Regions from separate parts of the Pseudoalteromonas sp. G5_S1_14_S5 genome, predicted to be linked through region 2. Evidence: predicted binding sites of a transcription regulator. Region 2 holds the regulator's gene; each other region holds the start of a gene.

Region 1 (4,269 bases), on a different contig from region 2:
TGGCTACCAATCTCTGCACACATCAATGATCGGCCCTCACGGGGTACCAGTTGAGGTTCAGATCCGTACTGAAGATATGGATCAAATGGCAGACAAAGGTGTCGCGGCACACTGGTCTTACAAAGGCAATGGCTCACGCAGCAGTAATGGCACAACCGCACAGGTTAAAGCACAACGTTGGATGCAGAGCTTACTTGAGCTACAACAAAGCGCGGGTAACTCATTCGAATTCATTGAAAACGTTAAGTCTGATCTGTTCCCTGATGAGATCTTCGTGTTCACGCCGAAGGGGCGTATTGTCGAACTTCCTGCTGGCGCAACAGCCGTCGATTTTGCTTACGCGGTACATACCGATGTCGGCAACATGTGTGTAGGTGCTCGTGTAGACATGAACCCTTACCCACTCAGCAAATCGCTGAAGAACGGTCAAACCATTGAGATCATCAGTGCTCCAGGCGCACGTCCGAATGCAGCATGGCTCAACTACGTGGTGACATCACGTGCGCGTACGAAGATCCGTCAGGTTCTGAAAACCATGCGTCGTGAAGAGTCGATTACCTTAGGTCGTCGTCTACTGAACCACGCACTTGGCGAGCACTCAATTGGTGATATCAGCCAAGAAAACGTTGAACATGTCTTGTCTTATCTGCGTCTCGACAGCATTGAAGACTTGCTCGCATCAATTGGCCTTGGTGAGCTGATGAGCATCGTGATTGCTCGTCGCCTGCTGGGTGATGCTGACGAACTGACTGAAGTGGAAAACAACAGCGATACGCCTAGGAAGAAACTTCCAATCCGTGGTGCTGAGGGCCTACTGCTGACATTCGCTAACTGTTGTCACCCAATTCCTGACGATCACATCATTGCCCACGTATCCCCAGGTCGTGGTCTTGTGGTTCACCGTGAAACGTGTCCAAACGTTCGTGGCTACCAAAAAGAACCAGACAAGTACATGGCGGTGGAATGGTCTGACGATTACGACCAAGAGTTCACAGCTGAGCTACAGGTTGATCTGCAGAACCACCAAGGTGCACTGGCTGAATTAACTAACGTTATCTCGAAAACAGGCTCAAACATTCACGGTATTTCAACCGAAGAACGTGATGGACGCTTGTACACAGTGACAATCTTGCTGACCACCAAAGATCGTGTTCACCTTGCGAGTATTATGAAGAAGCTACGTGTGATGCCACACGCGCTTAAAGTAAGACGCCGTAAGAACTAGCTAATAGATCAGATGAGGGATTCGAGATGGCGAGATGCGAAGAGCAAAAGACTTCGTGACTCACTATCTTGGCTCCACATCTGATTTAGTTTTTGAATATCAATAGATAAAGTAGACGATAAATACGAGTCTCGAGATGCGAAGAGCAAAAGCTTTTCACCACTCAACTTTTCGTATTTCGAGTATACTTTAGTTTTTGTACTGCCCTATTCCTCTCATATCCCATTTACATACATCCCGTACTCGCTCTAAGTCTTTTCGTATCCCGTTTACTCGCATACCGTATCTGCTTCTAAGCTTTATCCTGTACAAAAATCCAGTAAAATGCTTGAATAGATCATCACTCTTACGTTTATGAGCCTTGCTATGTCACAGCTTTTATCTGCTATCCCTCTCAACTCTTTATCTGGAGTCGGCGCTAAAGTCGCAGAGAAACTGGAAAAGGTTGGGCTTAACAATGTGCAAGACCTGCTGTTTCACCTCCCTTTGCGTTATGAAGATAGAACGCGAATCTATCCGATCATCAAACTGCACGCAGGAATCTGGGCCGCAGTTCAAGGCAAGGTGATGAGCGTAGATACCATTTTCGGTAAACGTAAGATGTTGGCGGTAAAGATCAGCGACGGTAATGGCACCATTACGCTGCGCTTTTTCAACTTCACTGCCGGAATGAAGAACAACTTTGCCGAGGGCAAGCAAGTCCATGCTTATGGTGAAATCAAGCGCGGCAATATGGGGCTTGAGATCGTCCATCCGGATTACAAATTCTTTGCTCCAAGACAGCAACCAGATGTGGAAGCGAACCTGACTCCGGTGTATCCAACCACTGAAGGGCTAAGACAAGTCACACTGCGAAACCTGACCGACCAAGCGTTAGAACTGATCGACAAAGCAGCCGTCAATGAGCTGCTACCGTCTGGTTTGTACGACCACCAAATCACCCTAGCGCAAGCGCTGCATACTATTCACAGACCGCCTCCGGGCATCGACCTCGAGTTGTTTGATGAAGGTAAACACCCTGCACAGCTGCGCTTGATTATGGAAGAGCTACTGGCTCAGAACCTATCGATGCTGTCGGTCCGCAGTAAAGGACAGCAAGATAAAGCGATGCCGCTTCCTCTAGTGAGTACACTCAAAGATAAACTACTGGCTCAGCTACCATTCTCGCCAACCAATGCTCAAGCTCGCGTAACCCAAGAGATTGAAACTGACTTAGAAAAGCCACACCCAATGATGCGCTTAGTACAAGGCGATGTAGGTTCAGGTAAAACCTTGGTTGCTGCACTAGCGGCGGTTCGCGCACTGGAACATGGTCAACAAGTCGCTTTAATGGCACCAACAGAACTATTGGCAGAGCAGCACGCGATCAACTTCGCCAATTGGTTTGAAGCAATGGACATTCAAGTCGGTTGGCTTGCAGGTAAACTCAAAGGTAAAGCTCGTGAAACTGAGCTGGCACGCATTGCCAGTGGCGAAGCGCAAATGGTGGTCGGTACTCATGCTCTCTTCCAAGAACACGTCGAGTTCAAAAACCTTGGTCTCGTAATCATTGATGAGCAGCACCGATTTGGTGTCCACCAGCGATTAGAGCTACGAGAAAAAGGCGCTAAGCAGGGTTATTACCCTCACCAATTAGTGATGACGGCAACGCCCATTCCACGAACACTAGCAATGACGGCCTATGCCGATCTCGAAACCTCAATCATTGATGAACTACCGCCGGGTCGAACACCTATTCAAACCGTCGCCATCCCGGATACCAAGCGTGATGACATCGTAGAACGCGTGAGAAATGCGTGTCTCAATGAAGGTAAGCAAGCCTACTGGGTGTGCACACTGATTGACGAGTCAGAAGTATTGGAAGCGCAAGCTGCTGCAGACACCGCTGAAGAGCTGCAACGCAAACTGCCTGATGTGAAAATTGGCTTAGTACACGGCCGAATGAAACCTGCCGAAAAACAGGCTGTGATGCAAGATTTCAAAGAGAACAAGCTGCACTTACTGGTTGCCACAACGGTGATTGAAGTGGGTGTGGACGTACCGAATTCGAGCTTAATGATCATCGAGAACCCAGAACGTCTTGGCCTAGCGCAACTGCACCAATTACGAGGCCGTGTTGGCCGTGGTTCGGTCGCCAGCCACTGTGTACTACTGTATCACTCTCCACTATCAAAAACCGCTCAGAAGCGCTTAGGGGTGCTACGTGAAAGTAACGATGGCTTTGTGATTGCTCAGCGAGACTTAGAGATCCGTGGCCCTGGTGAGCTGCTTGGTACTAAACAAACAGGCTTGGCTGATTTCAAGATTGCTGACTTAGTACGAGACCAACGTTTAATCCCTGAAGTGCAGCGTATCGCCCGCCATATTCATGATAGCTACCCAGACAATGCCAAAGCGATCATCAATCGCTGGCTAGGTGAACGTGATGTGTATTCGAAGGCGTAATTAGCCCCTACATTCCCGCTTACAACGTAAAAAGGCTTCCATGAGGAAGCCTTTTTAGTACACGTTACTTTAATAAACCAAGAGCAAGATTCCCTACTCCTTCGTTCCTCACGATAGGGACGAAAGGTTAAGGATAGGTATCGTCCGACTCAAATTTTACCACCAGTCTTACTCAACCCCTTTCTCTAGCGTCAGTTCTAAATAGTAAGAAAGAGCTTCAAGGTTAAGCGCACCGTTTGTGCTCAATGAACCTGAATACTTATCACACCGTCATCCCCGAGAGGGAAGAATGACCGAGTCGGGGAGCTCTTAACAATTCCCCGAACCAAATTCATCATAATCACACAGACCAATGACGACTAAGGTTTAACTGGGAAACTGATCTGCGCTTTTAAGCCGCCTTCACTACGGTTATTCACCACTATCGCACCTTGGTGTTGGCTAACAATACGTTTCACGATCGCCAAGCCTAAGCCAGTTCCTTCACTACCACGAGCCGTATCACCACGAGTGAAGGGTTCAAATAGCTTGCCGATCTGGTCTTGTGGGATACCCGGACCGTTATCTTCTACTGTCACCCAAGCAAGTTTGTTATCCGC
Region 2 (4,269 bases):
CAAATATTGAAGCTCCAGAAGAAGGTACCAATCAACGACTGATTTAATTCATCTTTGTCTTTCGCTCCTAACGCCTTACCCACCATGGCTTCCATCGCATAGGCAAAACCATCCATGCCGTAAGAGATGATCATCAAGAAACTCATCAATACCGCATTGGCTGCCACGACATCATCACCAAAGCTTGCTCCTTGGAAAGTCATGAAAGTAAACGTGGCTTGCAGACACAGAGAACGTAGGAAAATATCTCGATTCAGTTTTACGAAGCGACTTAAACCTTGGCTGGATTTCTTAATCAAAGCCCACGGTGACGGTAACAGTCTCTTTTTCCAGATTCCAAAAACGCAGATCAGTCCAAACGTTAAGCCTGCATAATCAGCCAATACCGATGCCAGTGCTGCACCTTCCACCTGCCAACCGAAACCAATCACAAAAACTACGTCCAACAAGATATTGGTGATGTTAGTGATAATCACCATCCACATCGGCGCTTTTGCATTCTGAGTTCCAAGTAGCCAACCCAAAATAACGAAATTCGTCAGTGCTGCTGGTGCACTCCATGCTCGAATGGAGAAATACTGTTGGCCATAATGCTTCACTTGATCACTGGCACTACTTAATGAAAAAACGAGATCAGCAACTAGGCCATGTAATAGCAAGAAGACACCAGCAAACCCGAGAGCCATGGTCACACCTTGAACGAAGACTAAACCAAGCTGCTTGCCATCATTTGCACCGTAAGACTGTGCGGCAAGGCCAGTTGTCGACATTCGTAAAAAACCGAGTAACCAGAAGGTCACACTGATCATAGTGCCACCTAACGCCACGCCTCCTAGATACCAAGAATGTTCTAAGTGGCCGATCACGGCAGCATCCACTAAACCCAGCAGTGGGACAGTAATATTAGAGAGCACCATCGGGATCGCGAGCAACAGCACTTGTTTGTGCATAGCTTGATTGGATAGCGTTTGAAAAATAGTTTGGGGATTAAATAGCTTCACGATCACCTCTTTGATTAGAGGCGATAGTTTAACCGAGTAAGTGTGCTTTCACTATGTTGTGAAATTTTCGCTTAAACAGATGTAGCTTCGAGTATGTGTAAGTCGTGCTGCTCTCGCGCTACCACTTCACCAGTACCAGTTGCGGCGTTAAACGCTTTTTAAGCTGAGAAATTTTGCACAATAGTCGCTGCCATAACTTCCAACGGTGACATTGCTGTTCTAAAGGCGAAAATGCTTTAGCCCATTGCGCCCATGGTAACCAATTAAGAATGCTGTCGACTGGAGAAGATAAGCCATGTGCATAGTCACCAGAGCCTAGCTTCTTACCTAAAGTACTTGAGCTCTTATCGCCCGCCAATACAACACACGCATGTGCATGAGTAAAGTAACGGCTCAAAGACTGAATAAAGTACGCTGTTTGTTGCTCATTGCAGTCCAACAGTGCATGTTCACACACCACCATTACCGAAGCTTGCTCTGGAATATTGAGTTCATCTAACCAAGTCAGATCATCTACGGAACCACACTCCAAGCGATAGCGTTCATTTTTGTGGAACAAACGTTGTCGCCAAAGTAGGTTCTCGGTTACATCCAACTCTACCCAGTGACAGCGGCCATTGTCTAATCGGTAAAAACGGGTGTCGAGACCAGCTCCCACGTTAATAATCCAAGCATCAGGGTTGTGAGATAGGAACTGCTGAACTCGAGAATCGCAAAGTTGAGTTAGTGTCGCGTAGAGAAGTTGTTGTTGGTCGAGTTCACCAGTAAGGCATTCTGGCGCTAATTGACAACGCTTACAGGCCTGAGCAGCAATAGGATCATAGACGAGACCATCATCGGCAAGGCTTTCTCGGCTGCGAAACCAAAGGTGTTGAACGAGGTTTGTCGGAACTTGAAGTTCTTGATGTGCAGACGCTTGATCAGCGGAAACCTTTTGATCAGAGGAGCGCGGCTTAGCTATAAGCGGCTTTATTTGAGGCTTGGTTTGGATTGGCATCATCATCTTCCTTGTATCTCGACAAAGAAGATGATAATGAATATCAATTACAATAACAAGTTATTGAGAATAAATATCAATAAGATGTTTGAACTGATTACATCCAGTCCGTGTTGCGAATAATACCAACAGCAAGACCTTCAATAGACAAGTGTTGAGATTCTAAATCGACACGGATTGGAGAAAACTCTGCGTTTTCAGCGTGTAACAGCACTGTAGAACCTTTACGTTCTAGACGTTTTACCGTTACATCATCATCAACACGAGCAACCACAACCTGACCATCACGGACATCTTGTGTTTTGTGAACAGCAAGCAGGTCACCATCCATAATACCGATGTCTTTCATACTTTCGCCATTTACGCGAAGTAAGAAATCAGCTTGAGGTTTAAACATACCAGGATCGACTTGGTAATGCATTTCTACATGCTCTTGAGCCAAGATAGGCTCACCAGCAGCAACCTGACCGATCAGAGGCAGACCTTGCTCTTCGTTTGCTCCATCTTCAAGCAAAATACGAATACCACGAGACGCACCCGGGATAATCTCAATCGCTTCTTTACGAGCAAGAGCTTTCAAATGTTCTTCTGCAGCATTAGCAGAACGGAAGCCTAATTCACGAGCAATTTCTGCACGTGTCGGTGGCATACCGGAATCTTCGATCTTACCTTTGATAAGGTCAAAGACTTGTTGTTGGCGGGGCGTTAACGGCTTCATGATTCACCTGTCTTTTTATACAGTTGACTGTGAGTATATCCAGTAACTGGACAAAAGCAAAGCAATTGGTTGTTTTTAGTTCATTTTTCGCTAATTACAAAACCAAGATCTCGAACCACACATAAGTTGCAAGCGCTAAACAGATGAAAACGGCTGCCGAACCGACATCTTTCGCCATTCCTGAAAGCTCATGATGTTCGCTACCAATACGATCAACGACCGCTTCAATTGCAGTATTAATAAGCTCAACAACCATCACCAGCACAATCGAGGACACCATTAAGATTCGTTCTAGTTGGCTCACATCGAGGTAAAACGCTAACGGAATCAGAACTGCAGCCATGAAGGCTTCTTGCCGAAAAGCCGCCTCGTTTTTAAACGAACTTGTGATGCCTTGCCATGAAAAGCCCGCTGCTTTCACGATACGTTTAAATCCGGTGTTTGATTTTTTGGTCATTTTTAACCCTATACTCAATCAGTCGATGAATGATATGCCACAAACTTAACGGCAATATGACTATTTCCATTAAAAGGTTAGACCAGTTTCTGGTATTCTTGCATCGATTAAATTTACGCCTAGGCTTATCCCTATTTTACTTGAAGGGGTTACCCTCTCTCATCATAGAAATAGAGATACGCTTAAGCACATTGAAATAACTATTGAGGCTGTGAACCTATATGTCTTCTGGACAATCTTTTTCACGTTCATTAATGAAGCTACCTTTATCCGTATTGGTAAAAGGTACATCAATCCCTTCGAATCCAGTTGAAGATTTGAACATTGATTTAGGCAAACCAATTGTATACGCCTTACCGTTTCGCTCAAGCGTCGACCTACTAACACTACAAAAGCACGCGCTAGAACTGGGTTTACCGGATCCGTTAAGCAAGCTTGAAATCAGTGGTAAATCACTGCCACGCTACGTTTTTATCTCTTCACGCAAAACGTTGCTGCAAGATGATGATTACGTCCCGGCCTCTTCTATTGAAGTCTTCTCAGAGCTGCTTGCACTGCACGCTGACGACTCAGAGCTGGATGTGCAAGTTATCCCAGCAACCGTATTGTGGGGCCGTAAGCCTGGTAAAGAGAATAATCAGAAGCCTTATCTACAAGCAATGAACGGCTTGGAGAAGTCAATCGCTGTTTTAATTGCTGGCCGCGACTGTCTAGTACGATTCAGCCCAGTGGTATCTCTGCGTTATATGGCAAACTCACACGGCACCGACAGCACTATCGCACACAAGTTGGCGCGTGTAGCTCGCATTCACTTCTCACGCCAAAAACTGGCAGCCTCTGGCCCTAACCTTCCAAGCCGTCAAGCATTATTCGATCGCCTACTAAAATCAGAAGCGATCAAGAAGGCGATTGAAGACGAAGCGAAGTCAAAGAATATCTCGATCGAGAAAGCGAGCAAAGAAGCTCAAGACATCATGGATGAGATTGCAGCGAACTTCTCTTACTCACTGATCAAACGTGGCGAGAAGATTCTAGGTTGGTTGTGGAACAAGCTGTACCAAGGCCTACATATCAACAACGCTTCAACTGTTCGTAA
Region 3 (4,269 bases), on a different contig from region 2:
ACCCCAAGACTGTCTTGTGGGTGTTCCTTGCGCAGCCAGAAAGATAGTGTCCATTCCGTACTTTGCGTTTATCTGATCAAACGAAGCCATTAACTTTGCGTTATTGGGTTGTGGGTTAAATAAGTCGGCTTGCTCATGTCTTCCGTCAACGAGGTCAATCAGCCCAACACCGACTTTGTAGTACTGAACATCTTCTTTGTAGAGTGTTTTTGCCAGAGCGCAAGCCGCACTGGTTAAGGTATCCACATCAGCTGTCGCGTACTCAAATTTGTGAATCGCTTTGAAACTAACCGGCTTTTCGTCAAAAGGTGAATTTCCTGCAAAGCAAACCAACACTTTACAAAGTGACTGTTGAGCACGGATCTTTCGCGATGCAATGCCCACATGCAGACTGATAGCTTGTCTAAGCTCATCGAATTCCGTTATGCGCTTACCCAGACTGCGGGTAGAAAAAACTTGTTGTTTGTCTGCTCTTGCTATGTCGAATGGAATACACTTTTCACCATTGAGTTCCCGTATTGTGCGCTCAACACTGACATCGAATTCTTTTCTCGCTTTTGAAGGTGAAAAATTTGCTAGTTGCGCTGCGGTAGTGATCCCCATAAATTGCAATGCTTTCGTTCGCTTGCGACCAATCCCCCAGACTGAACCCACATCAATAGCCTGGAGAACACATTGGGTTTCTTTCACTGAATCTAAAACACATACCCCCTGATAACCAGGGAGTTTTTTCGCTGCGTGGTTGGCTAATTTTGAGAGGGTGAGCGTCGGGCCGGTTCCCACACAGACCGGGATCCGACACTCTTTCCATATTGCTTTTCGAATTGCGGCGCCATGCTCTCGTAAACAAGGGATGTTTATGCACTTGTCCAGGTTTAGGAAGCTTTCATCGATTGAATAGATCAGTTGTTCAGGTCCAAAACGTGCAATCACTTGCATCATGCGCAAGCTCAAACTGGAGTACAGTTCATAGTTAGATGAGAAGACTGTAACGCCATGTTGGTCACATAATGCCTTGATTTTAAAGTAAGGTTCGAACTTTGGAATGTTCAACGCCTTCGCTTGATTGTTTACCGCAACGGCACAACCATCATTGTTACTGACGGTGATAACCGGCTTTCCACGTAAATCAGGTCTGAAGACTTGATGACACGAATTGTAGAATGAATTGCCATCTATTAATGAATACATGATTAAACCGAAAACATTGTTGATACACGGTGGAGTCTGATGGAACTCGCTAATACCCCTTCTATTGCGAAGGAATCTAGTTCATCAATTCTTACCGGCTTCATTGATTCATTCGCACTCAGCAAGCGACGTCCTTTGATATCTAGGATTTTACAAACCAGTTCACCGTTTAGATTGGCAATGATAATATCGTGGTCTTTCGCAGTAAGGGCTCGATCTACAATCAATACATCACCTGAAAAAATCCCAACTCCTTGCATGCTATCTCCCTGTGCTAGAGCTAAAAACGTTGATGAAGGGTGTTCCACCAGCAGTTCATCAAGGCTCAATTCCAGTTGTTTATATTCTGCAGCTGGGGACTCAAAACCCACCACGCCTGCACTCACTGGATAAGTTAATATATTCACAATTAATACTGGTTATTTATACAGTACCATTCTAGCCCCGAGTCTAGATAAAAGGCAAGAGAATGTCTCACTAGGTAACTATCGCAATTGAATTAATGTGTGGCAGAGGTTGAGAGGACGACATAATAAATAAGAGCCCTGTATACGATAACATAATATAATATTGTGTATTTTTAGGTTTCACCTAAACGATGTTAAGTTGTTTAAATCAAAGGGAAAGTTAAGAGGTCACTATGCCATTAGGGGGTATTACGCTCTATTTCCAAAAAAGTTCGTTTATGGTGTTTCTGGCTTCCAATGAAGAATAAATCAAAGAAAAACATTAAGTTAGACTTTAGACCTGATTTTTACCTATCAATCTAATCAAATTGCAACTCTAGACTTACGGGTCTTAGCCCTGTAACTGACGTTACATAGGATATACTCCAGAGGCATAACGGTTCTTCGTACAAAATTAATCAATAGTACTTTGATATTCGCATTCATAGTTTCGCTAGACCTTAAAGGGCATAGACTGAAAGCTAAGTCTGGAACTTCTTCTGAAATGGGCGCCTCCCCTATTACGGTCAATCCCTTTAACCTTCTCCACTGACACGCGTTACATTGTCACATTAAATTGACGTTCAACACGAATTAATCCATATCCTTAGAAACAATAAAGTAAAAGAGCCATTTTTCATAAAATTCAAAACTCGACATACAACGAAGAAAATTATTCATGGTATCTGATGGGTATAGTCTCAATAGAGTCGGTGGTCTAGAAATATCCGCCTAACCATGAGCGATTCGTACAAAACTCCCCCAGCAGTGTTAATGTTGTCGAAATTCATCATTCCTTAATACCACACAATATGAGGCCTGACCGCGAAAATGAAATGAGAGACTCTTTCCTTAGTAATTATGATTTGCTGGACTCTAACATGTTGAATTGAAGTCCAACCCAAAATGGTTCATACTTCGAACTCATTATGAAATGCATCAAGAACCATGGATAATCTTAGTCACGCACAAAAACAACGATTAGCGTACATTGACTTCAGGTTAATGTTCGTTGGTCACTTTGCACGCTCTGAAGTGGTGTCTCATTTTAAAATGGGACTGTCAAATGCCACACGTGATATCAACCTATACAAAGAGCTAGCTGGCGATAATCTTCTCTACAACAATGCCGAGAAACGCTACTTTCAAACCGAGGTGTTTACCCCTCTCTTTGATTACGATACTCAGAAAGCACTAAGCCAGCTAAAACATCATTTAAGCGATAGCTTAGATGCAATGTCAGATGTGAAGTTTCCTGTAGAAGCTCCTAGCCATCTATCAATCCCGAACATTTATACCATTGCAACACTCACTCAAGCATCCTTGAACAAAAAAGCGATTAAGCTTGATTATATTTCACTAGAGAGTGGAGCAAGCTCTCGTGTCATCATTCCTCACAGCATTGTTGATAATGGTTTGCGTTGGCACGTAAGAGCGTTTGATACTAAATCTGGTGAGTTTAGAGACTTTGTGGTTACTCGTATAACTAAAGCAAAAATCATTGAGCAAGAAATCAAAGAGCATCAAAACAAAATGGCTGATAACCAATGGTTACGCATTGTGCCGCTTGAACTTGTTCCGCACCCTACCAATATTAAGTACCCTAAAGCGATAGAGTTGGACTATAACATGCAGAACGGTGCTTTAAATATTGAAGTACGTGCGGCTGTTGCGGGTTATCTGTTACGTAAGCTCAATGTCGATTGTTCGTCCGATGCAAGTCTAGAATCTCCAGAACATCAATTATGGTTGAAAAACTCCCCTGCTCTCTATGGCATTTCAAATCTACAGCTTGCCGCAGGCTACACACCTCATCCATCTGAAAAGAACTATATAGGGACAAATCATGTCTGCTCATAAACGCTATCTAGGTGACCTCATTGGTGGCAGTCTGATGCTAAGAGAAAGCCAAATCTTGGCAGGATTAATGCTAAAAGAGCCGACACTATCAGAATGGAATGAAGCCATTGTCGATGAAAACATTCTGCAAAAGCCATCCGCAGCCTCTGCCAAGAGAAACGCATCGACCATTAAAAAGCGACTAAGTGGGCTTAACAACCGTTTTCTTGAAAAGCTTGCTTACAGTGGTTCAGATGAAGCCAGCCAATTGATGTTTGCCGCAACCTTAATTAACTCGCCTTTATTAGCAGATTTCATGCGCACGGTAGTAGTAGACGCTAAGCAAATGTATCGAGAGTCACTGACAGTTGATGATTGGCATCACTTTTGGCAAGACCGTTCTCGCCTATACCCAGCCCTAGCAGAAATGTCTGAAGCATCTACCTATAAAGTATCTCAAGTCGCTTTTAAAGTGATTGCTGATGCTGGCTACATTGACTCGACCAAAAATAAACAACTGCTTAATGTTTATGTGTCTCAAGACGTCCGTGAGCTGCTATCAGAGATGGATCATGATGATGTATTACAAGCGATGGAGCTGTAAATGCAAACACTAGCCCAATTACAAAAACGCTTAGACCAAGTTCAAGACAAACTAGAAAGCGAAGAATTTCTGACCAACAAAGAACTTGGTGGTGAAATCGGTTTTTATATCTTTGATTATCCAGCCGAGTTTGAAGTGACCGTTCGTGAGCATCTTTCCCACGTTACAAAGAAAATGACGACTCGTGGT

The links. Region 2 encodes LexA, which represses DNA repair genes until DNA is damaged. Its sites were predicted from a motif close to TACTGTATNNNNATACAGTA; they were not measured.
Region 1: a site for LexA is predicted at 1,528-1,547, ahead of recG (ATP-dependent DNA helicase RecG). Genes of this name have one in related genera too.
Region 3: a site for LexA is predicted at 1,605-1,624, ahead of ACTRWI_RS12975 (LexA family protein). Genes of this name have one in related genera too.

What each region holds. Positions count from the first base shown of each region.
Region 1 is NZ_JBQKUM010000003.1:58,827-63,095, forward strand. Features, by position in the region: gene spoT (bifunctional GTP diphosphokinase/guanosine-3',5'-bis pyrophosphate 3'-pyrophosphohydrolase) at 1-1,225, shown strand, start outside; gene recG (ATP-dependent DNA helicase RecG) at 1,592-3,670, shown strand; gene envZ (two-component system sensor histidine kinase EnvZ) at 4,030-4,269, opposite strand, start outside.
Region 2 is NZ_JBQKUM010000096.1:1,612-5,880, reverse strand. Features, by position in the region: gene dinF (MATE family efflux transporter DinF) at 1-1,001, opposite strand, end outside; gene ACTRWI_RS20130 (class I SAM-dependent methyltransferase) at 1,120-1,998, opposite strand; gene lexA (transcriptional repressor LexA) at 2,096-2,716, opposite strand; gene ACTRWI_RS20120 (diacylglycerol kinase) at 2,811-3,173, opposite strand; gene plsB (glycerol-3-phosphate 1-O-acyltransferase PlsB) at 3,395-4,269, shown strand, end outside.
Region 3 is NZ_JBQKUM010000039.1:19,963-24,231, reverse strand. Features, by position in the region: gene ACTRWI_RS12980 (Y-family DNA polymerase) at 1-1,191, opposite strand, end outside; gene ACTRWI_RS12975 (LexA family protein) at 1,194-1,598, opposite strand; gene ACTRWI_RS12970 (helix-turn-helix transcriptional regulator) at 2,586-3,497, shown strand; gene ACTRWI_RS12965 (DUF1819 family protein) at 3,484-4,080, shown strand; gene ACTRWI_RS12960 (DUF1788 domain-containing protein) at 4,081-4,269, shown strand, end outside.